2 regions of the Streptomyces sp. NPDC057271 genome follow, and region 2 is predicted to be linked to the other one. Evidence: predicted binding sites of a transcription regulator. Region 2 holds the regulator's gene; the other holds the start of a gene.
The links. The regulator HspR, encoded in region 2, represses chaperone genes until heat shock. The targets are predictions, from matches to a motif close to TTGAGNNNNNNNNNCTCAA.
Positions count from the first base shown of each region.

Region 1: dnaK (molecular chaperone DnaK) is a predicted target of HspR. The motif match lies at 7,693-7,711, and genes of this name have one in related genera.

Region 1 is NZ_JBHUYJ010000037.1:2,763-17,791, forward strand. It holds gene ACFUJR_RS18675 (hypothetical protein) at 1-311, shown strand, start outside; gene ACFUJR_RS18680 (helix-turn-helix domain-containing protein) at 342-1,499, shown strand; tRNA gene ACFUJR_RS18685 (tRNA-Gly) at 1,729-1,802, opposite strand; gene dcd (dCTP deaminase) at 2,193-2,768, shown strand; gene ACFUJR_RS18695 (phosphoribosyltransferase) at 2,774-3,271, shown strand; gene ACFUJR_RS18700 (Yip1 family protein) at 3,347-4,189, opposite strand; gene ACFUJR_RS18705 ((Fe-S)-binding protein) at 4,525-6,804, opposite strand; gene ACFUJR_RS18710 (sugar transferase) at 6,957-7,475, opposite strand; gene dnaK (molecular chaperone DnaK) at 7,735-9,582, shown strand; gene ACFUJR_RS18720 (DNA-binding protein) at 9,593-9,799, opposite strand; gene ACFUJR_RS18725 (VWA domain-containing protein) at 9,825-11,201, opposite strand; gene ACFUJR_RS18730 (AAA family ATPase) at 11,198-12,070, opposite strand; gene ACFUJR_RS18735 (luciferase family protein) at 12,412-12,780, shown strand; gene ACFUJR_RS18740 (YhjD/YihY/BrkB family envelope integrity protein) at 12,925-13,806, shown strand; gene ACFUJR_RS18745 (NUDIX domain-containing protein) at 13,963-14,463, shown strand; gene ACFUJR_RS18750 (hypothetical protein) at 14,721-14,939, shown strand; gene ACFUJR_RS18755 (peptidylprolyl isomerase) at 14,997-15,029, shown strand, end outside.
Region 2 is NZ_JBHUYJ010000006.1:50-7,449, reverse strand. It holds gene clpB (ATP-dependent chaperone ClpB) at 1-2,013, opposite strand, end outside; gene ACFUJR_RS04470 (pyridoxamine 5'-phosphate oxidase family protein) at 2,135-2,548, shown strand; gene ACFUJR_RS04465 ((2Fe-2S)-binding protein) at 2,688-3,005, opposite strand; gene ACFUJR_RS04460 (hypothetical protein) at 3,002-3,193, opposite strand; gene ACFUJR_RS04455 (helix-turn-helix transcriptional regulator) at 3,322-4,302, shown strand; gene ACFUJR_RS04450 (hypothetical protein) at 4,305-4,778, shown strand; gene ACFUJR_RS04445 (heat shock protein transcriptional repressor HspR) at 5,018-5,467, opposite strand; gene dnaJ (molecular chaperone DnaJ) at 5,472-6,662, opposite strand; gene grpE (nucleotide exchange factor GrpE) at 6,693-7,334, opposite strand.

The DNA of each region.
Region 1 (15,029 bases), on a different contig from region 2:
CGGCGGTCATCCGCCGGGTTGAGACCAACCGACAGCTGATGTTCCCTGGCTACGAGGCCGAACCCGAGTCTCAGGGAGTCGGAGAGGGGATCCCGACCTGGTTCCTCCTGTATCAGCACGTGAACACCCTGACGGGCACACGGCTCTACTACGAGCTGTCGCTGCCGACCAACCCGGGGAGTCGTGGCAAGATCGACAGCTGGCACGAGCGGATCATCTTCCCCTACATCGACTTCGAGGGCTTCAACCCGTTCCCGAACGACGACGACGGCGAAGGCGGCATCGACATCCCGATCGAGCGTCTGGGCTGATCGTCCACCCCACAACCCATTGGCACTCCCATGACCACCGCATCCCGGCTCGTCCTGGCGCGCAAGCGCCGCGGGCTCACCGTCACCCGTCTCGCCCAGATGGTCGGACTCACCGCCCGCCGGCTGTCCGATTACGAGAACGGCCGGGCCTACCCTCCCCCGGCCTCCCTGGCCAGCCTTGCTGAGGCTCTGGAGTTCCCTGAGTCCTTCTTCGTTGCCGAAGACGTTGCCGACTTGCCCGTCGAGTCGGTCAGCTTCAGGGCGCTGAGCAAGATGACGGCCTCACAACGGGACATCGCCCTGAGCAGTGGTCGCCTCGCCCGGATCTTGCAGGACTGGATCCGGGCTCGCTTCAAGCTGCCGGCGCCAGACCTTCCGTCCTTGACCTCGTTCAGCCGTCTCGGCAGCGACAACGAACCAGTGTTTCCGGGCGAGGCCGGTGTCGAGAACTGTCCCGCCGAGCGCGCAGCCGAACTGGTCCGCACTCGATGGGGGTTGGGGGTCGCCCCGATCCCCAACATGGTTCACCTGCTCGAAGCGCACGGCGTGCGTGTGTTCTCGCTGTCCCGGGACTGCCCGGAAGTGGACGCCTTCTCCTTCTGGGACCGCGGCATCCCGTTCGTGCTGCTGAACACCGAGAAGACGGCCGAGCGTGGACGCTTCGACGCCGCACATGAGCTGGGGCACCTGGTTCTGCATGGCGAGGAGCAGGTCCCTCATGGGCCCCAGGCCGAAGGGGAAGCGCACCGCTTCGCTGCCGCCCTGCTCATGCCCGCCGCAGACGTCTTGGCGCACGCCCCTCGCAACCCGAGCACCACCTGGATCCTGCAGGCGAAGCGTCGCTGGAAAGTCGCCGCCATGGCACTCGCCCACCGCCTGCACGAACTCAACCTCACCACCGAATGGCAGTACCGCACACACTGCGTCGAGCTCAGTCGCATGGGATATCGGAAGTCGGAACCCCAGAGCGCACTCACGCGGGAGACCTCCCAGGTGTTGGGCAAGGTCTTCGCCGCCCTTCGAGCGGAAGGCACGCCACTGGCGGAAGTCGCCCGTGATCTCGACCTGCGAGCCGTCGACCTCAGCGACTTGATTTTCGGCCTGGTGGTCATGGCCCAGGAGGGCGGGCGCGGTGGTGCCCGTAGTGCAGTCACCTCCCGTAGGCCACAACTTTCTGTCGTGCGCTGACACTCGCACTTGCGTCTGCGGAGGAACGTTCCATCGGGTGGAAGTGGTGCGGATCACAGAGCCGCCCGCCCGCATATCGAGACGGCGCTGCCTCCGCGTCACCTAAATGGTGCGGAGGCAGCGCCGTGGGCAGGGCATATAGCTGAGTTGGGGCACGCGGAGGGCACGGCGGTCCCCAAGAGGTCTAGACAACAACGAAGCCCCAGGTTGCTGACCTGGGGCTTTACTGTGGAGCGGATGACGGGAATCGAACCCGCGCTATAAGCTTGGGAAGCTCATGTTCTACCATTAAACTACATCCGCCTGGCGGTTCGTTGATCGGTACCGCAGACTCGGACACTGTACCCCATCGCGAAGTCGAGGCGTACCTCCCCGTGACGGAGCGGCGCCTGGAGGCGGGTGCTGTTGCGTTCTAATGTGGCTCTCTCGTCCACCACTTGTCGGGGAAGGGACTTGATGGGTTCGATGGAGCGCACCGTCGTTCGTTGTGCCGAAGGGCATGTGTTCAGTACCGCTTCGTTCCCGCTGCAGCAGCTCGGTGCCGGGCGGATCGGCCCAGGGCGGCTCATTCGCTGTCCGCGCTGTGCGCGGCTGCGGCATGCGGTGCCCGTGGAGCTTGAGCGGCGCTGATCGGCTGGGGCGCGGCGGGTTCCCGATTGGGGCAGGTCCGCGCCCTCTGCGTATCGTGGGGGCGTGCTTCTCTCAGACAAGGACATCCGGGCCGAGATCGATGCCGGACGGGTGCGCATCGACCCGTACGACGAATCCATGGTGCAGCCCTCGAGCATCGACGTGCGGCTTGACCGCTTCTTCCGGGTGTTCGAGAACCACCGCTACCCCCACATCGACCCCGCCGTCGAGCAGCTCGACCTGACTCGCGAGGTCGAGCCCGAGGGTGACGAGGCGTTCATCCTCCACCCCGGTGAGTTCGTGCTCGCCTCGACCTACGAGGTCATCTCCCTCCCCGACGACATCGCCTCGCGGCTGGAGGGGAAGAGCTCGCTCGGGCGGCTCGGGCTCGTCACCCATTCCACCGCCGGGTTCATCGACCCCGGTTTCTCCGGGCACGTGACCCTGGAGCTGTCGAACCTCGCCACCCTGCCGATCAAGCTCTGGCCGGGGATGAAGATCGGGCAGCTGTGCATGTTCCGCCTCAGCTCGCCCGCAGAGTTCCCGTACGGCAGCGAGCGGTACGGCTCGCGCTACCAGGGACAGCGGGGGCCGACGGCCTCGCGCTCGTTCATGAACTTCCATCGGACCCAGGTGTGACGGCAATGAGTGACGTACGGGAGAACCTCACCTACGAGGGCTTCGGCCGCGCCATCCGCGAGCTCGCCCAGACCATCGCCGACGACGGTTACGAGCCCGACATCGTGCTCTCCATCGCGCGCGGCGGCGTCTTCGTCGCCGGCGGTCTGGCGTACGCCCTCGACTGCAAGAACATCCACCTCGTCAACGTGGAGTTCTACACCGGGGTCGGAACGACGCTCGAGATGCCGGTCATGCTCGCGCCCGTTCCCAACGCCATCGACTTCAGCGACAAGAAGGTGCTGATCGCCGATGACGTCGCCGACACCGGCAAGACGCTCAAGCTCGTCCACGACTTCTGCGTCGACCACGTCGCCGAGGTCCGCTCCGCCGTCGTCTACGAGAAGTCGCACTCCCTCGTGAAGTGCGAGTACGTGTGGAAGAAGACCGACGAGTGGATCAACTTCCCCTGGTCGGTCGAGCCGCCCGTGCTGCGGCGCGAGGGCCAGGTCCTCGACGCCTGAGGCGAAGAGGTGCGGACGGAATGAGGAAGGGCCCCGGAAACCGCTCCTTGCGGTGGGGGCCCTTCCTTTCGTCTTCTACAGCGTGCCCAGCTTGATGAGCGAGAGCAGTGCGATCAGCTGGATCGCCGACGCGCCCAGCGCCTTCGGCCACGGCAGGTCGTGCGAGCGGCTCACCATCAGCGTGAACAGCGCGCCGGCCGCCAGCCAGGTGGCCCAGCCGAGGACCTGTACCAGGCTGTTCTCGCCGCCCAGGAACATCGCGAAGACCAGCCGGGGCGCGTCCGTGATCGACATGATCAGCATCGACAGGCCCACGGTCGGCTGCCAGCTGCCGTCGCCGCCCAGCTGGCGCGCCAGGGTGTGCGTGACCGCGCCCAGGATCAGGCCACCGACGACGAAGCCGGCGCCCGTCATCAGCACGTACGGGATCGCCGTCGACAGCGTCGCGCCGATCGCCTCGTCGCGCGCCTGGTCGAAGCCGAAGATCGCCAGCAGGCCGTAGAGGAACGTGACGACCAGCGCCGGCCCCCACACCGCGTGGTCCCGCATCTGCAGGAACGTCGGCGCCGGGCGCAGCACGATGCCGCTCAGCAGGGCCTTCCAGGGCAGCCGCGGGCCCGTCGGGACGGGGGCGGCGGCGGGGTACGTCGCCGCGTCGCCGTAGGGGTCCTCGTTCACGCTGAACATCTGCGTGTGCCCCGGCGTGTTCGCCGCGTAGTGCTGCTGCTGATGCTGCTGCGCTCCGTGCGGGTCCCCGAAGTACTCCGGCTCGCCGTACCCGCCGCCCTGAGGGGCCTGCTGGGCCCACTGCTGCTGCGGGTGGGGCGGCGGGGCCGCGGTGTACCCGTACGGCGCCTGCTGCGGTTGTTGTTGCGGGGGGCGGTTTTCCCGGCCGCGTCCGTTCCTGAATCCAGCCACGCCTTGAACGTACCCGTTTCCGCTGTGTGGGCGCTCCTTTGCCACTGAGCTGTGACATCCCCTAGGGGGCCCCTGAGGGCTTTGCCAGGCCGGTGCTCGGCCCTCGGCCCACGGTTACGAGGCCGACGGTTACGAGGCCCACGGTTACGAGGCCGACGGTGCGTCCGGGCGGAAGACGGATCAGCCGGGGGTCCGGCGGCCGGCCCGCGGGGCCTCAGGGCTCGGGTTCGCCCTGTACCGTCGCCGCTCGCCCCGCCAGGAGCGAGGGCGCGCAGCCGTACGTACGAAAGCCGCCCCGCGCATCTCGCGCGGGGCGGCTCTCTCGTTCGTACCGGCTACTCGGCCGAGACCGACTCCGACTCGGACTCCGCATCCGACTCCGGGGCGTCCGCCTCGACGTCCTCCGGCTTCGTCTTCACCGAGTCGAGCAGCAGCTGGGCCACGTCCACGACCTGGACGGACTCCTTCGCCTTGCCCTCGTTCTTCTTGCCGTTCACGGAGTCCGTGAGCATGACCAGACAGAACGGGCAGGCGGTGGAGACGATGTCCGGGTTGAGGGACAGGGCCTCGTCGACGCGCTCGTTGTTGATGCGCTTGCCGATCCGCTCCTCCATCCACATCCGCGCGCCACCGGCGCCACAGCAGAAGCCGCGCTCCTTGTGACGGTGCATCTCCTGCTGGCGCAGGCCCGGGACCTTGTCCATGATCTCGCGCGGCGGCGTGTAGACCTTGTTGTGGCGGCCCAGGTAGCAGGGGTCGTGGTACGTGATCAGACCCTCGACCGGCGTCACCGGGATCAGCTTGCCCTCGTCGATGAGGTGCTGGAGCAGCTGCGTGTGGTGGATGACCTCGAACTCGCCGCCCAGCTGGGGGTACTCGTTGGCGATCGTGTTGAAGCAGTGCGGGCAGGTCGCGACGATCTTCTTCGCCGACTTCGGCTTCCTGGTCGACTCGTCCTCGTCGTCCTCGCCGAACGCCATGTTCAGCATCGCGACGTTCTCCTGGCCGAGCTGCTGGAACAGCGGCTCGTTGCCCAGGCGGCGGGGCGAGTCACCGGTGCACTTCTCCTCGCCACCCATGATCGCGAACTTGACGCCCGCCATGTGCAGCAGCTCGGCGAAGGCCTTGGTGGTCTTCTTGGCCCGGTCCTCCAGGGCGCCGGCGCAGCCGACCCAGTACAGGTAGTCGACCTCGGTGAGGTCCTCGACGTCCTTGCCGACGATCGGGACGTCGAAGTCGACCTCCTTGGTCCACTCGACGCGCTGCTTCTTGGCCAGACCCCAGGGGTTGCCCTTCTTCTCCAGGTTCTTGAGCATCGTGCCGGCCTCGCTCGGGAAGGCGGACTCGATCATCACCTGGTAGCGGCGCATGTCGACGATGTGGTCGATGTGCTCGATGTCGACCGGGCACTGCTCGACGCAGGCGCCGCAGGTGGTGCAGGACCACAGCACGTCCGGGTCGATGACGCCGTTCTCCTCGGCGGTGCCGATGAGCGGACGCTCGGCCTCCGCGAGGGCGGCGGCGGGCACGCCGGCCAGCTGCTCCTCGGACGCCTTCTCCTCGCCCTCCATGGTCTTGCCGCCGCCGGCCAGCAGGTACGGGGCCTTGGCGTGCGCGTGGTCGCGCAGCGACATGATCAGGAGCTTCGGGGAGAGCGGCTTGCCGGTGTTCCAGGCGGGGCACTGCGACTGGCAGCGGCCGCACTCGGTACAGGTGGAGAAGTCGAGGATGCCCTTCCAGGAGAACTGCTCGACCTGGGAGACACCGAAGACGGCGTCCTCGGCCGGGTCCTCCCAGTCGATCTCCTGGCCCGCGGTCGTCATCGGCTGGAGCGCGCCGAGCGCGGTGGAGCCGTCGGCGTTCCGCTTGAACCAGATGTTCGGGAAGCCGAGGAAGCGGTGCCAGGCGACGCCCATGTTGGTGTTCAGCGAGACCGTGATCATCCAGGTGAAGGACGTGACGATCTTGAGCGCCGCGAAGAAGTAGGTGAGGTGCTGGATCGTGCTCAGGTCGAGACCGTCGAGCAGCGCGATCAGCGGGTACGAGGCGAAGAAGCCCGGCTCCCAGCTCGTCACGTGGTGCTGGACGCCCTCCAGGGCGCGCAGCGTCATGATGCAGACGCCGACGATCAGGATGACCGCCTCGACGAAGTACGCCTGGCCGGTCTTGGAGCCCGTGAAGCGGGACTTGCGGCCCGCTCCGCCCGGCCGGTTCAGCTGCCGGATCACGATGAGGGTCACGATGCCGAGAACGGTCATCAGGCCGAGGAACTCGGTGAAGATCTCGTACGGCAGCCAGTCGCCGATGATCGGGATCAGCCAGTCGGCCTGGAAGAGCTGGCCGAAGGCGTTGACGATGGTGAGCAGCAGCGAGAAGAAGCCCACCGCGACGAACCAGTGCGCCACGCCGACGACACCCCAGCGGTTCATGCGGGTGTGGCCGAGGAACTCCTTGACCAGCGTGATGGTGCGCTGTGTGGGGTCGCCGGTGCGCGTGCCCGCGGGCACGGGCTGGCCGAGCTTCACGAAGCGGTAGATCTGCGCGATGGCGCGGCCGAACAGCGCGACGGCCACCACCGTGATGGCGATCGACACGATGATCGCGGCGAGTTGCATGAGGGGCTCCTCGGGCGGGCCTGCGAGGCGGAGCGCCTGTACTCCCCAGTGTGGCGAGTTCGGCGCTACTAAGCGGTAACTTATTCAGTCCGTGCTGAGATTACCCCTTCACGGCTCCGCGCTGTAGCGGCGCCTGCGGTGATCTGTGTCGCTCAGGCAAGCCTTGCCGGCCGGGTTCTCCCGGCCGTCGAAGCGCTCGCCGCGCGACGCCTGCGGACTGCTGGAAGCGTACGCGCCAGGATGGCCAGATCCATCCCGAGCCAGTGATGGTCCACATAGTGGAGGTCGAGCAGCTCGCGCTCCTCCCAGGGCAGCTCGGAGCGTCCGCTGATCTGCCAGAGCCCCGTCAGCCCCGGCCGGACCGTCAGCCTCCGGCGCGACTCGCCCACGCACTCGCGGTGTCCGGGGGTGAGTGGGCATGGTCCGACGAGCGACATCTCCCCCCGTACGACATGGACCAGGAGGGGCATTCCGGCCAGCGGGCTCTTCGTGCGGAACGTGTGCATCGTGAAGGCCTGTCCGCCCCGGCCCGCCACGGTCCGGCGGCGCATCACCCCGCCGGCGCCGGCCGTCGCGACCGCGAGGGAGAGGGCGACGGCGGCGAACAGAGGGGACAGGACGGCCAGCAGGGCGAGTCCGCCCAGGAGGTCGAGTGCGCGCTTGGCCGTCATTCCCCACACCCTTTCGAGTGACATTCATGGGATATTCGTGGGATACGCCCGGTTTGCCTGGCGGGGGCACCCCGGACTCTCTCATGGCGAGGGGTCCTGAGTCGGGGAATGACGCGCCCCGGTGGGCCTTCCGGCGCTTCTTTGAGCGGCTCTCAGGGTGAAGAGTTGAGTCACCTCCACTCAGGTCTGTTGACGCGCCGAGGGTCGTCGTGCATCCTTGAGTCAGTTCCACTCAAGTCAGTCAGCTGGAGGAATCGAAATGGCACGTGCGGTCGGCATCGACCTGGGCACGACTAACTCCGTCGTCAGCGTTCTGGAAGGCGGCGAGCCCACCGTCATCACCAACGCCGAGGGCGCCAGGACCACGCCGTCCGTCGTCGCTTTCGCGAAGAACGGTGAGGTGCTCGTCGGCGAGGTCGCCAAGCGCCAGGCGGTCACCAACGTCGACAGGACCATCCGGTCGGTCAAGCGCCACATGGGCACCGACTGGAAGATCGACATCGACGGCAAGACCTTCAACCCGCAGCAGATGAGCGCCTTCATCCTGCAGAAGCTGAAGCGCGACGCCGAGGCGTACCTGGGCGAGAAGGTCGTCGACGCGGTCATCACCGTCCCGGCGTACTTCAACGACTCCGAGCGTCAGGCCACCAAGGAGGCCGGTGAGATCGCAGGCCTCAACGTCCTGCGCATCGTCAACGAGCCGACCGCGGCCGCCCTGGCCTACGGCCTGGACAAGGACGACCAGACGATCCTCGTCTTCGACCTCGGTGGCGGCACCTTCGACGTGTCCCTCCTGGAGATCGGTGACGGCGTCGTCGAGGTGAAGGCGACCAACGGTGACAACCACCTCGGTGGTGACGACTGGGACCAGCGCGTCGTCGACTACCTGGTGAAGCAGTTCGCCAACGGTCACGGCGTCGACCTGGCCAAGGACAAGATGGCTCTCCAGCGTCTCCGCGAGGCCGCGGAGAAGGCGAAGATCGAGCTGTCGTCCTCCACCGAGACGTCGATCAACCTGCCGTACATCACGGCCTCCGCCGAGGGTCCGCTGCACCTGGAGGAGAAGCTCACCCGGGCGCAGTTCCAGCAGCTCACGGCCGACCTCCTGGACCGCTGCAAGACGCCGTTCCACAACGTCATCAAGGACGCGGGCATCAACCTGTCCGAGATCGACCACGTCGTTCTCGTCGGTGGCTCCACCCGTATGCCGGCCGTCGCCGAGCTCGTCAAGGAGCTGACCGGTGGCCAGGAGGCCAACAAGGGCGTGAACCCGGACGAGGTCGTCGCCATCGGCGCGGCCCTGCAGGCCGGTGTCCTCAAGGGTGAGGTCAAGGACGTCCTGCTCCTCGACGTGACCCCGCTGTCGCTTGGTATCGAGACCAAGGGCGGCATCATGACCAAGCTCATCGAGCGCAACACCACGATCCCGACCAAGCGGTCGGAGATCTTCACGACGGCCGAGGACAACCAGCCGTCGGTGCAGATCCAGGTCTACCAGGGTGAGCGCGAGATCGCGGCGTACAACAAGAAGCTCGGCATGTTCGAGCTGACCGGTCTGCCGCCGGCCCCGCGTGGCGTCCCGCAGATCGAGGTCGCCTTCGACATCGACGCCAACGGCATCATGCACGTGACCGCCAAGGACCTGGGCACGGGCAAGGAGCAGAAGATGACCGTCACCGGTGGCTCCTCGCTGCCGAAGGACGAGGTCGACCGGATGCGCGAGGAGGCCGAGAAGTACGCGGACGAGGACCACGCCCGCCGCGAGGCCGCCGAGTCCCGCAACCAGGGCGAGCAGCTCGTCTACCAGACGGAGAAGTTCCTCAAGGACAACGAGGACAAGGTCCCCGGTGAGGTCAGGACCGAGGTCGAGACCGCCGTCGCCGAGCTGAAGGAGAAGCTCAAGGGCGAGGACACCGCGGAGATCCGTACGGCCACCGAGAAGGTCGCGGCCGTCTCCCAGAAGCTCGGCCAGGCCATGTACGCCGACGCCCAGGCCGCGCAGGCCGCGGGCGGCGACGCGCCGCAGGGCGAGGCCAAGGCCGACGACGACGTCGTGGACGCCGAGATCGTCGACGACGAGGACGAGCGGAGGGGCGGCGGCGCCTGACGCCTGAGGCTCAGCCGAGTGAGAGGCCGCGCTCCTCCAGACTCTCCTGGAGCACGCGCAGCGCCTTCGGGCCCACACCGTGGAGAGCCGCGAGCTCTGCCGCCGGCACTCCGGCGAGCGCGTCGAGCGCGGTGTAGCCCGCGGCGGTCAGCGCCCGCGTGGCGGGCGCCCCGATCCCTCGCGGCAGGTCGGTGCCGGGTTCCTCAGGTGTGGTCACACGCGTGATGGTGCCACGCGGGCGCTCACAACGGGAGCAGCCTGCCGACGAGGTCACTCAGCTGGCGCGCGTTGCGGCACGGACGCATGTCGACCAGCTCGGCGTAGGCGAGGGCGACCGAGTCGCCCGTCGACCACAGTGAGGGCCGCTCGGGGTTGAGCCAGTGGATCCGGCGGGCCCGGTCGGCGATCCGCTTCAGCGCCGCGAGGTTCGGGTCGCTCATGTTCGTACGGGCGTCGCCGAGGACGAAGACCACGGTGCGCGGGCCGACGGCTTCGGCGTACCGCTCGTCGAACTCGCCCAGCGCGGTCCCGTAGTCGCTCTGGCCGTGCCAGCCCGTCAGCACCGCCTCGTCGAGGATGCGGGCGCCGAGCCCCGCCGGGTCCGCCGCACCCCGCGCGACGAGGTCGGTCACCTCGTCGACCCGGTTGACGAAGGCGAACACCCGCACCCTGCTGAACTGGTCGTGCAACGCCTGCACCAGCAGCATGGTGAAGCTCGCGAACCCCGCGACGGACCCTGACACGTCGCAGAGCAGGACGAGTTCGGGGCGCGCGGGACGTCTGCGCCGCAGCACCGGCCGCATCGGAACGCCGCCGGTCGACAGCGAACCGCGCAGCGTGCGCCGCAGATCGATCTGTCCCCGCGCGGCGCGCCGCCGCCGTGCAGCGAGGCGGGTCGCGAGCCTGCGCGCCAGCGGCCGTACCGTCGTCCGCAACTCGTCGAGCCGGGCCCGCCCGGCGAGCAGGAAGTCGACGCTGTCCGGAGTGCCCGCGACCGCGCGCCGCGCGACCCGGTCCCGGCCCTGCCGCTCGGCGACCCGCCGCCGGGCCTCGGTCCGTACCCGTTCACGGAACGCCTCGATGCGCCGCCGGATCTCGTCGTCCGTGAGCCGGTCGGTGAACTCCGGTCCGCCCACGGCCGTGTCGCGGAGCATGGCCCGGACACGGGCGAGCAGGGTCTCGGGCCGCAGCCGGGCGAGCGTCTGGTACGAGGACCAGCCGTCCGAGTCCGGAGAGGAACCGTACCCGCCGAGGCCGCCCACCGCCTCGCCCGCGAGCCGCGTCAGCGCCGAGCGGTCGTCGGCGGCCAGGGCGGCGGCCAGCCGGTCCCGTAGCGCCGCGGTGTCGAACGCACCGGCGGGAGCGACCTCGTCCGGGTCGGTGGAGGTGAGGGGAAAGTACAGGTCGAAGACGCGGTCGAAGAGCGGGCGTTGTCCCTCCTTGTGGAGCAGCGTGGCGGCGAGTGCCTCCCGCATCCGCTCCCGGGCGGTGAAGCCCACCGCCTCCAGGGCGTGCGCCGCGTCCACGCTCTCGCCCGTGCCGATCGACAGGCCGTGGGCGCGGAGCGCGTGCACCAGACCGGTGAGCCGCCGCGCCACCCCGGCCGGCGCCGCGGTCACAGCGTGTCCAGGTCGAGCTTGGCGGCCGCCTTCAGGATGTCGTCCTGGTGCTTGAGGATCACGCCGAGACTCTCGCGGACCACCGTCTCGTCGAGGGCGTCGGCACCGAGGGCGAGGAGCGTCCGCGCCCAGTCGATGGTCTCCGCGACCGAGGGCACCTTGCGCAGGTCCATGGCGCGGAGCGCGCCGACCACGCGCACCAGCGACGCCACCAGGGCCGCGTCGAGTCCGGGCACCTTCGAGGTCACGATGCGCCGTTCGAGCTCCTCCTCAGGGAAACCGATGTGGAGGAAGAGACAGCGGCGGCGCAGCGCCTCCGACAGTTCGCGCCCGGCGTTGGAGGTGAGGACGACGAAGGGGCGCCGGGCCGCGGTGATGGTGCCCAGCTCGGGCACGGTGATCTGGAAATCGCTCAGCACTTCGAGGAGGAGCCCCTCCACCTCGATGTCGGCCTTGTCGGTCTCGTCGATGAGCAGCACGGTCGGCTCGGCGGAGCGGATGGCGGTGAGGAGCGGGCGCGGAAGCAGGAACTCCTCGCTGAAGATGTCCGTGCGCGTCTCGTCCCAGCTCTCGTCGCGGCCCGCCGTGATCCGCAGCAGCTGCTTGGCGTGGTTCCACTCGTACAGGGCCCGTGACTCGTCGACGCCCTCGTAGCACTGGAGCCGTACGAGCCGGGCGTCGGCGACCTGGGCCACGGCCTTGGCCAGCTCGGTCTTGCCCACCCCGGCGGGACCCTCCACGAGGAGCGGCTTGCCCAGTCGGTCGGCGAGGAAGACGGTGGTCGCGACGGCCGGTGAGGCCAGGTACCCGGTCGTGGCGAGTCGCTCGGCGACGTCGTCGACGGAGCTGAAGTACCCGGTCGTCGTCATGGTGTTCCCCCAGGAGCCGCGTGGTTCCGTACCGGCCGGTGGTCGTACGCGTACTCGATCAGCTCCCGCCATGTTGCACAACCGTCCGGACCGCACGTGCGGCCAAGGTCACCGACGCGACGACGGACGGCGCCGCCGGCCTCCCCGTCGGCCCTTCGCCGGACGGGCCGGGCGCGGTCACCCGGACGCCCCGCCCCCCGGCACGAACGGCGGTCGCCACGAAGCACGTTGTGAGACGGCAGATGCCCTGTGTGACCAGGGACGGCCGGTTTTCACGCCTCGGTGCGATTCTTTCCGCCGGACGCTTGTGCAAGCCCCTCCGTCCCGGCACGCTCCTCGGTATGAACACCGCCCGGCACGCCAGTGAACGTCTGATGAGCTGGCCCTCGCTGGCCCCCGGCCGCGCCCAGTGCGGCGCCGAGCTCGGGCTGCGTAGCGCGACGCACGACATCGTGCACTTCCACGGCGAGCACGAGGCCGACGTCCACCTCACCCGAGCCATGATCGCGAAACTGCGCCCGGCCCTTCTCGGGTCCAGCGCCGTGCGACTGCGCGCCGGTTCGGGGTGGGTGACGGTCCGTCTGGACATGGGATCGGACATCGATCTGCTGGCGACCTTGGTGAGCGCCGCGCTCCAGGCGTCCTCAGGACGCCCGGACGCGGCACCGGACGGCTGCACCCGCACCGGCCTGACGCCCGCCCGAACCTGAACCCACCGACACCGGACGGGCGTGCCCACGACCGGTCCGCCCGCCCCTCGTCCCGTCGGACTCCGCTGCCCGTGACAGGCCCCGATCCCCCGTTCGGCGGCATGTCGGAGGGGTCCTGCCGTTCGGGCGGGTACTCCCCGTGGCATGCCCCCCACTCCCGGTGCCCCCCACGACGGCGCCCCCGCCGAGCACGGTCACTGGTTCCGTCGCCTTCACCGGTCCGTCCTCACCTCGGGCGTCGGGCTCGCATGGAACCGCGGCCGCGAGGTGGAGCTGATGCACCGTGCCATGGGCTTCGCGGCGCTCAGTCTCCTCACGCTCGTCCCGCTGCTCATCGTCGTCGCCGCGGCCGACCTCGCCAGCGGTCAGGGCTTCGCCCGCTGGCTGATCCAGGGGCTCGGAGTCGCCGAGGTCTCGCAGGAGGAGGTCGAGCAGCTCTTCGGCAAGCCGGGGCAGGCCCTGCAGCGCACCACGGCCTTCGGTCTCGCCGCCCTCGCCGCGTTCGGTGTGACCTTCGGGTCGGCCGTCCAGACCGGCTACGAACGGGTCTGGGACCTGCCCACCGCCCGCTGGCACACCATGTGGCGTCACGTCGTCTGGCTCGCCGTACTCGTCGTCGCGCTTCTCCTCTTCGTCACCGCCCCCGTGCCCGCGGAGTCCTCCACGGCCACCGTCGTTCTGGTGGCCGTCGGCGACGTCACCGGCACCTTCCTCTTCTTCTGGTGGTCGCAGCGCTTCCTGCTCTGCGGCCGCATCCGCTGGCGCGCCCTCGCCCCGGGCGCGGTCTGCACGGCTCTGGGGCTGTTCGGGCTGCGGATCTTCTCCCAGTTCGTCTTCTCCCCGCTGATCGTCTCCAACGCCTTCACGTACGGACCGTTCGGCACCGTCCTCGTGCTGCAGTCCTGGCTCGTCGGCGTCGGCTTCGTGGTCTACGGCGCAGCCCTCGTCGGGCGCCTCATCCATGAGCACCTGGTCCGGCGGCACATCGACCGGCTGCCCGCCGAGCCGCCGGACGACTTCGCCTGACGCCACGTCGCGACAGGCCATCATCACGTACGCGGCGGGCCCGGCGGCTCCGTGATCACACGATCCGGTGGACATGATCGCAAGGCCCCGGGCTGGGGTGACGCGAACGGTTGGATGGAGGCGTTCCGCCCGGCCCGTCGAAAGAGAGCTGACCTGATGCCGAACACCTGGCTGCCGCCCGCCGACTACATCGCGACGCTGCCGAGGGCGACGGCGTACGCCTGCCTGTACTTCACCGACACCGACGGCCGGCCCTTCCAGCTGCGTGCCACCTACCGCACCGAGCTGTGGCAGTGGCCCGGCGGGAACATGGACCCGGGGGAGACGCCGTGGCAGACCGCGGTCCGCGAGTGCCGTGAGGAGACCGGCATCGTCTTCGAGGGCGAGCCCAGGCTCATCGGCACCCACTTCGTCTCCGACCGGGGCGAGGAGTGGCCCGCCAACCACATCGGATTCATCTTCGACGGGGGCGTCCTGTCGGAGGAACAGCTCGCCGGGGTCGTCCTCGACCCGGACGAGCACAGCGAGTTCCGCCTCCTCAGTCTCGACGAGTGGGAGCGGGAGATGACGCCGGGGAGCTTCGCCCGGCTCGCCGAGATCGACCGCGCACGACGGGTCGGCACGACCGTGTACGTGGAGTCGGGCGTCGACCTCTGAGCGGACGGCCCGGCGGGGGCGTCACCGGTACGACCCCGCCGGGGTGTCCTCTCTCAGGCCCGGCAGCCGACCGGGTGGTTGATGTCGAGCACGACGCGCTCGGGGAGTGGAGCGTGCGGACCTTGGAGACGGGCTTCGTGTCGAAGGCCATCCCGATGGTCACCGGTTTGGTAGGAATTCAAGCGATATGAAGTGCGCGTTCAGTTCACCTGGGTCGCGGACCGTAACTCCTCGGCTTCGCAGCAGTTGACCAGGGCATGAAGAAGCGCAGCATGCTCGCCATCGCCTCCCTCGCCGCCGGTGTCGTCACGGCCCTCGTCACCCCGCCGCCGCACGCCTCCGCGGCCGACCACGGCGCGACCGGCACCACCGGTCTCCTGCAGAACGACAATCCGGTCGGCCCCCTGCTGGACGGAGCCGCCCCGCTCGTGGCCGACAGCCTCCCCGGGACTCCCGACGCCGGCGGACTGATGTGACCCTCCGAAGGGCAGCCCGTGCACGCGCAGCGTGAGCGGGAATGACAGGATGTCCCCATGAGCAACAACGTTTACTTCGACATCACGATC
Region 2 (7,400 bases):
GCGCACCGCCTCCGTGAGCTGGCCGCCCTCCTCGTAGCCGACGTAGCCGGGAGGCGCGCCGACGAGCCGGGCGACGGAATGCTTCTCGCCGTACTCCGACATGTCGATGCGGACCATGGCCCGCTCGTCGTCGAAGAGGAAGTCCGCGAGCGCCTTCGCCAGCTCGGTCTTGCCGACACCGGTCGGGCCGAGGAAGAGGAACGAGCCGGTGGGACGGTCGGGGTCGGCGATCCCGGCGCGCGTACGGCGTACGGCGTCGGAGACGGCCCGGACGGCCTCGGTCTGGCCGATGAGCCGCTTGCCGAGCTCGTCCTCCATGCGCAGCAGCTTCTGCGTCTCGCCCTCCAGGAGGCGGCCGGCCGGGATGCCGGTCCAGGAGCCGACCACGTCCGCGATGTCGTCGGGGCCGACCTCCTCCTTGACCATGGTGTCCCTGGAGACCTCCTGCTCGGCCTCCGATGCCTCCGCCAGCTCGCGTTCCAGCGTCGGGATCTCGCCGTAGAGCAGCTTGGAGGCGGTGTCGAAGTCGCCGTCGCGCTGGGCGCGCTCGGCGCGGCCGCGCAGCTCGTCGAGCCGCTCCTTGAGCTCGCCGACGCGGTTGAGGGACTGCTTCTCCTTCTCCCAGCGGGCGGTCAGCCCGCGCAGCTCCTCCTCGCGGTCGGCGAGGTCGCGGCGGAGCTTCTCCAGTCGCTGCTTGCTGGCGTCGTCGGTCTCGTTCTTGAGCGCGAGCTCCTCCATCCGCAGCCGGTCCACGGAGCGCTGGAGCTCGTCGATCTCGACGGGCGAGGAGTCGATCTCCATCCGGAGCCGGGAGGCGGCCTCGTCGACGAGGTCGATGGCCTTGTCGGGAAGGAAGCGGGAGGTGATGTACCGGTCGGAGAGGGTGGCGGCGGCCACGAGCGCGGAGTCGGCGATCTGGACCTTGTGGTGGGCCTCGTACCGGCCCTTGAGTCCGCGCAGGATCGCGATGGTGTCCTCGACGCTCGGCTCGGCGACCAGGACCTGCTGGAAGCGGCGCTCCAGGGCGGGGTCCTTCTCGATCCGCTCGCGGTACTCGTCGAGGGTCGTCGCGCCGACCATGCGCAGCTCGCCGCGGGCCAGCATCGGCTTCAGCATGTTGCCGGCGTCCATGGCGGAGTCGCCGCCGGCGCCCGCGCCGACGACGGTGTGCAGCTCGTCGATGAAGGTGATGATCTGGCCGTCACTGGCCTTGATCTCGGAGAGGACGGTCTTCAGACGCTCCTCGAACTCGCCGCGGTACTTGGCGCCCGCGACCATCGCGCCGAGGTCGAGCGAGACCAGCCGCTTGTCGCGGAGGGACTCGGGGACGTCGCCCTTCACGATCCGCTGCGCGAGGCCCTCGACGACGGCGGTCTTGCCGACACCGGGCTCGCCGATGAGGACCGGGTTGTTCTTGGTGCGGCGGGAGAGCACCTGGACGACGCGCCGGATCTCCTGGTCGCGCCCGATGACGGGGTCCAGCTTCCCCTCGCGCGCCGCGGCCGTGAAGTCCGTGCCGAACTTCTCCAGCGCCTTGTACTGACCCTCCGGGTCGGGTGTGGTCACCCGGCGTCCTCCCCTGCTCTTCTCGAACGCGTCCAGCAGCTTCTTCGCGCCGGCCCCCTGCTGGGCCAGCACCTCGCCCGCCTGCCCGCCCTTCGCCGCGATCCCGATGAGCAGGTGTTCGGTCGAGAGGTACTCGTCCCCGAGCTCCTTGGCCTGTTCGGCGGCCTCGGCGATCACGGCGAGCAGCTCACGGTCGGGCTGCGGCGGCGCGACCGTGGAGCCGGTCACGCGGGGCTCGGCGGCGAGCAGCCGCTCCGCTCCGGACCGTACAGCGGCCTGGTCCGCCTCGACGGCGGCGAGCAGGTCGACGATGTTCTCGTTGTCCTGACCGGCCAGAAGCGCGAGCAGCAGATGCGCAGGGGTCAGGTCGGGGTGTCCCGCGGACACGGCGCGGCCGGTGGCCGCGTTGATCGCGTCCCGGCTCCTGTTGGTCAGTTCGGCGTCCACGTGCGCTGTCTCCTCCTCGACGTCCGGCTACACACGGTCCATGACTCATCTAGCGTACACAAAGTTGAGTCTATTCCGCTCAAGGTGTCGCAGGGACCCGTGCCACGGGTAGGTTCCGGGCATGGCGACTGACCCGAGGAACCCCGACGACGCGTATCTCAGCTTCTGGCGCGAGTACCACATGTCCACCCTGACCACACCGCGCGCGGACGGCACGCCGCACGTGGTGGCGGTGGGGGTGACGTACGACCCCGAGGGCGGCGAGAACGGCATCGCCCGGGTCATCACCAACAAGCACAGCCGCAAGGTCGCCAATGTCCTGGCGGCGGGCGCGGACGGCGCGCGCGTGGCGGTCTGCCAGGTGGACAAGGGGCGCTGGGCGACGCTGGAGGGCGTGGCCCGCATCCGTACGGAGCCGGACGTCGTCGCCGACGCGGTCGACCGGTACGCGACGCGCTACGGCCGGGTCCCGGCACCCAACCCCGACCGGGTCGTCATCGAGATCGCGCTGACCCGGGCCATGGGCCGGGCCTGACCCGGTGACGTGCTCGGCGGCGCGTTTACGGGGTGGGGATTTACGGGCGCAGCACAGCGGCGCCATCGCGTTTCAGGTCCGCGATGGCGCCGCTGTGTGGGGGAAGCACCTGAGCGATCTACAACGACGGGGGAACCGCTCAGGCACTGCGGGGGGTGGCGGTGATGGTCTCGGACTCGACGAGCTGGTGGTCACGCTGGTCGAGATTGACGAAGATCATGCCGTACCGGATGGCACAGCGGACAGGCTGCGGGGCGCCACGGGGCTTCCGGAGACATCGGTAGGCGCGAATATCCTCATCGTCCCCGCGCGTGATGATGATCGGCTCACCGAAGAGGGTGACCATCAACGAATCGCCACCGTGCGGCACGGCTGTGACGAGGTCGATGAAATGCCACCCGGAGCGGTAAGCGGCCGCCATCTCACGCCGGAATCGAGGATCTTCGGGAACCGTCATGCCCGCACGGACTCCCAACCAGGGTCGGAGTCGGCCGGCGCTGCGCCCCAGCCCGGGTCGCTCGCCTTGGCGACGACCTGCTGCGGAGCGAGGCCCCAGCCCGGATCATCGGTGACTGCCACCGCGCCGACCGCGGCAGCAGCTATGAACGCGACACCAACTACGGTGCGTATGAGCTTCTTGGCCATGACCGAGCAACCTCACTTGGTGTGTATCTCCTGCTCCCCCGCAGGCACGACGATGGCTCACTCCTCACGTTTCCACCACTGGCTCAATGCATCATGTTCCTGTATCGGAAAAGCCTGGGGGTGTACATATGCGAATAGAACCGGATAAAACGGGGCATCCTCATACGCACGCCGAGCTGTGCGAAGCGGGCACACGGGTCTATAAAGAGGCCCTGCGCGCGGGACGTATCGCCCGGTCGGACATCGAGTCGACGCCCTGCCTGATGGACCTCGACCTCCTTCGGCCCGATCCCGACGACGTGCAGTGGCTCCGGCCGGTTCCCCCCTCGGCCGCGCTGGCCAGACTGCTGCTCCCGATCGAGAAGGAGATCCAGGAGCGTAGACGTCTCAGCATCGAACTCTCCGACGCGTTCGAGCCATTCATGTCGGTCAGCGTCCAGGACCCCACGACCACCCACGCGATCACCGTCCTGGAGGGACTCACGAGGATCAACACCTCCCTGGACCGCGTGGTGGCCGAATGCTCCTCCGAGCTGCTGACCGTGCAGCCCGGCAGCGGCCGCAGCGCCCACACCTTCGGCGAGGCCCTCCGCCGCGTCAGGCCGCTCCTCGGCCGCGGCATCCGGATGCGGACGCTCTACCAGCACACCGCCCGGCACCAGCCGATCACCCTGGCCTATCTCGAACGCATCGGCCCCGAGGTCGAGGTCCGCACACTCGAGGAGATCATCGACCGGCTCATCATCGTGGACCGCAAGGTCGCCTTCGTCCCCGCGAGCCGGGACCGCCAGGTCGCCCTGGAGCTGCGCCACACCGGCCTCGTCGAGTACCTCGTCGGCGTCTTCGAGCAGTTCTGGCTCCAGGCCATCCCCCTGGACAACCCGGTCACCTACGAGCCGCCGCTGGACGGCATCAGCGGCATCCAGCGCTCCATCGCCAAACTCCTCGTCGAGGGCCATGTCGACGAGGCCATCGCCCGCCGGCTCGGCATGAACGTCCGGACCTGCCGCGCCCACATCGCCAAGCTCGCCTCCGCCCTCGGGAGCGGCAGCCGGGCCCAGCTCGGCTACCTCATCGCCCAGTCCGGAATCCTGGAGCAGGAACACTGACCGTGTACGTACAGATCGACCTGGACGGCCCCGCGGGGACACTGCGCGTCTCGGGACACGACATGCCCACCGTGGAGCTTCTGCGCGCGCCGGGCGACGAACCCGACCCGCTCATCCCCATCGGCACCCGCGCCGCCGCCCGGCTCGCCCTCACCGTCGACGGCGCGCCCGCGCGCATCCGGCCCGGCCGCGGACGGCTCCTGCGGCGCTCGTACCGGGTCGACGTCAGGGTCTCCGGCACCCGCTACCGGCTCGTGCCCTGCTCGTACGTGGAGAGCCGGCTGCTCCGCGACGGACACCCCCTGGGCACCCTGGACTCGTCCGGGGACGGCACGGTGGACGCGGAGTGGGCGCCCGGCACCGGGCCCGAACCGCTGGACCGGGCCGTCGGCACCGCCCTCGCCGCCGCGTTCGGCACGGGCGCGGCGCCCTGGTGGGACACGGCGACGAACATCGTGGCCGAACTCATCCCGTAGGACACGCCAAACGCAGCACGCACGACGAGGCCCCCTCCGCATCTCGCGGAAGGGGCCTCGTCGAGCGGAGTTCCGCCCGGACGGCTCAGGGCTCCGCCCGGCGGCTCGGGGCTCTGCTCAGGGCTCTGCCCGGGGCGCTCGGGACGGCTCGGGACGCTCGGGGCGCTCGGGGCGCTCGGGACGGCTCGGGGCGCTCGGGACGGCTCGGGGCGCTCGGGGCGCTCGGGGCGCTCGGGACGCTACTCGGGACGCTTGGGGCGCCACACGACCAGCGCGCTCGCCTGCTGGACGTCCGTGTACGGCACCAGGTCGCGCCGGTACGAGGCGTGCACCTGGGCCTCGCGCTGGCGCATCGCCGACGCCGCGCCCTCGACGGCCGCCGACAGCTCGGCGACCCGCTGCTGAAGCGCCGCGACCTGGTTCTCCAGCTCGATGATGCGCTTGATGCCCGCCAGGTTGATGCCCTCGTCCTGCGACAACGCCTGCACCGTACGGAGCAGTTCGATGTCACGGGCCGAGTACCGCCGCCCCCGGCCCGCGGTGCGGTCCGGCGAGACCAGACCGAGGCGGTCGTACTGACGCAGCGTCTGCGGGTGCAGACCCGACAGCTGGGCCGCCACCGAGATGACGTACACAGGCGTCTCGTCGGTCAGTTCGTACGGATTACGGCTGCGTCCCGGTCTGTCCATCGGGTCAAGCTCCCTTCGCGGCCTGGAACAACTCTGCCCTGGGGTCCTCGCCCGCCGTCGCCTGACGGTAGGTCTCAAGGGCCTCACGGGCCTTGTCGTCGAGCTCCTTGGGCACCGCGACCTCCACCGTCACCAGCAGATCGCCACGCGTGCCGTCCTTGCGGACCGCGCCCTTGCCGCGGGCGCGCATCGTCCGGCCGTTGGGGGTGCCGGCCGGAAGCTTCAGCGTCACCGCCGGGCCGCCCAGCGTCGGCACCTTGATGTCGCCGCCGAGTGCGGCCTCGTCGAACGTGACGGGCACGGTGACGGTCAGGTTGTCGTCCTTGCGGCCGAAGACCGGGTGGGCGTCGACGTGCACGACCACGTACAGGTCGCCGCTCTGGCCGCCCCGCTCGCCCGGAGCGCCCTTGCCGCGCAGCCGGATCCGCTGCCCGTCGGCGACACCGGCGGGGATGCGGACCTGCATGGTGCGGGAGGACTTGGCCCGCCCGCTGCCCTTGCAGACCTCACAGGGGGTCTCGGCGATGAGGCCGCGCCCCTTGCAGTCCACGCACGGGTCGGTGAGCGAGAACGAGCCACTGCCGCCGCGCGAGACCTGGCCGGTGCCGACACAGGTCGGGCACACCCGGGGCGTGCCGTTCTTGTCGCCGGTGCCCGAACAGGCCTTGCAGGGCGCCTGGGAGGACATCCGCAGGGGCACCGTCGCGCCGTCCACGGCCTCGGTGAAGCTGAGCGTCACCTCGGACTCGATGTCCTGGCCGCGGCGGGGCTGCGTGCGCGTACCCGCGCCGCCGCCCGCGCCACGGTTGAACAGTCCGCCGAAGACGTCGCCGAGACCGCCGCCGAAGCCGCCGGCCCCGCCGCCCGCGCCGCCGGGCCCCTGGGCGCCGCCGAAGAGGTCGCCCAGGTCGAAGTTGAAGTTGCCGCCGCCAGGGCCTCCGGAACGGAAGCCTCCGTTGCCGAAGAGCGCGCGGGCGTCGTCGTACTCCTTGCGCTTCTTGGGGTCGCCGAGGACGTCGTTCGCCTCGGAGATCTCCTTGAAGCGCGCCTCGGCGCTGGTGTCGCCCTTGTTGGCGTCCGGGTGGTTCTCGCGGGCGAGCTTCCGGTACGCCTTCTTGATCTCGGCGTCGGTGGCGTCCTTGGGGACGCCGAGAACCTTGTAGTAGTCCTTCTCGACGAAGTCCTTCGTGCTCATCGACGTCCCTCCTCTCGGACGATCTTCGCGCTAGCCCTCAGGGCCACCGCTCTCCTCGTCTGCCGACTTCTCTTCCTTCGCGGCCGGCGTCGCCCCGGGCTGGGGCTCGGCCACCGCCACGCGCGCGGGCCGGATGGTCCGCTCGCCGATCCGGTACCCAGGCTGCAGGATCGCCACGCAGGTCGTCTCGGTGACGTCCGGTGCGTAACTGTGCATCAGGGCCTCGTGGATCGTCGGGTCGAAGGGCTCACCCTCCTTGCCGAACTGCTGCAGCCCCATCTTGGCGGCCACCGTCTCCAGCGATTCGGCGACCGACTTGAAGCCGCCCACCAGCTCGCCGTGGTCCCGTGCCCGGCCGATGTCGTCGAGCACGGGCAGCAGCTCCGTCAGAAGGCCCGCGACCGCGATCTCCTTGACGGTGACACGGTCCCGCTCCACCCGACGGCGGTAGTTCTGGTACTCGGCCTGGAGCCGCTGGAGGTCGCCCGTGCGCTCGCTGAGCGCGCTGCGGGCCTGGTCCAGCTGCGCCGTCAGGCCGACCGTCTGTGCGGCGTCCCCGGCCGGGGCCGCCGAGCCCTCCTCCGTGGAGGGGGTCTCAGCGGCCTCGGCGGCGTCCTCGGCGCCGGAGGGGACGTCGGGCTTCTCCTCGAAGCCCGGGGTCTCCTCCGTCATCAGGCAGCGCCGCCCTTCGGCTTCTCGTCGTCGACGATCTCGGCGTCCACGACGTCGTCGTCGGCC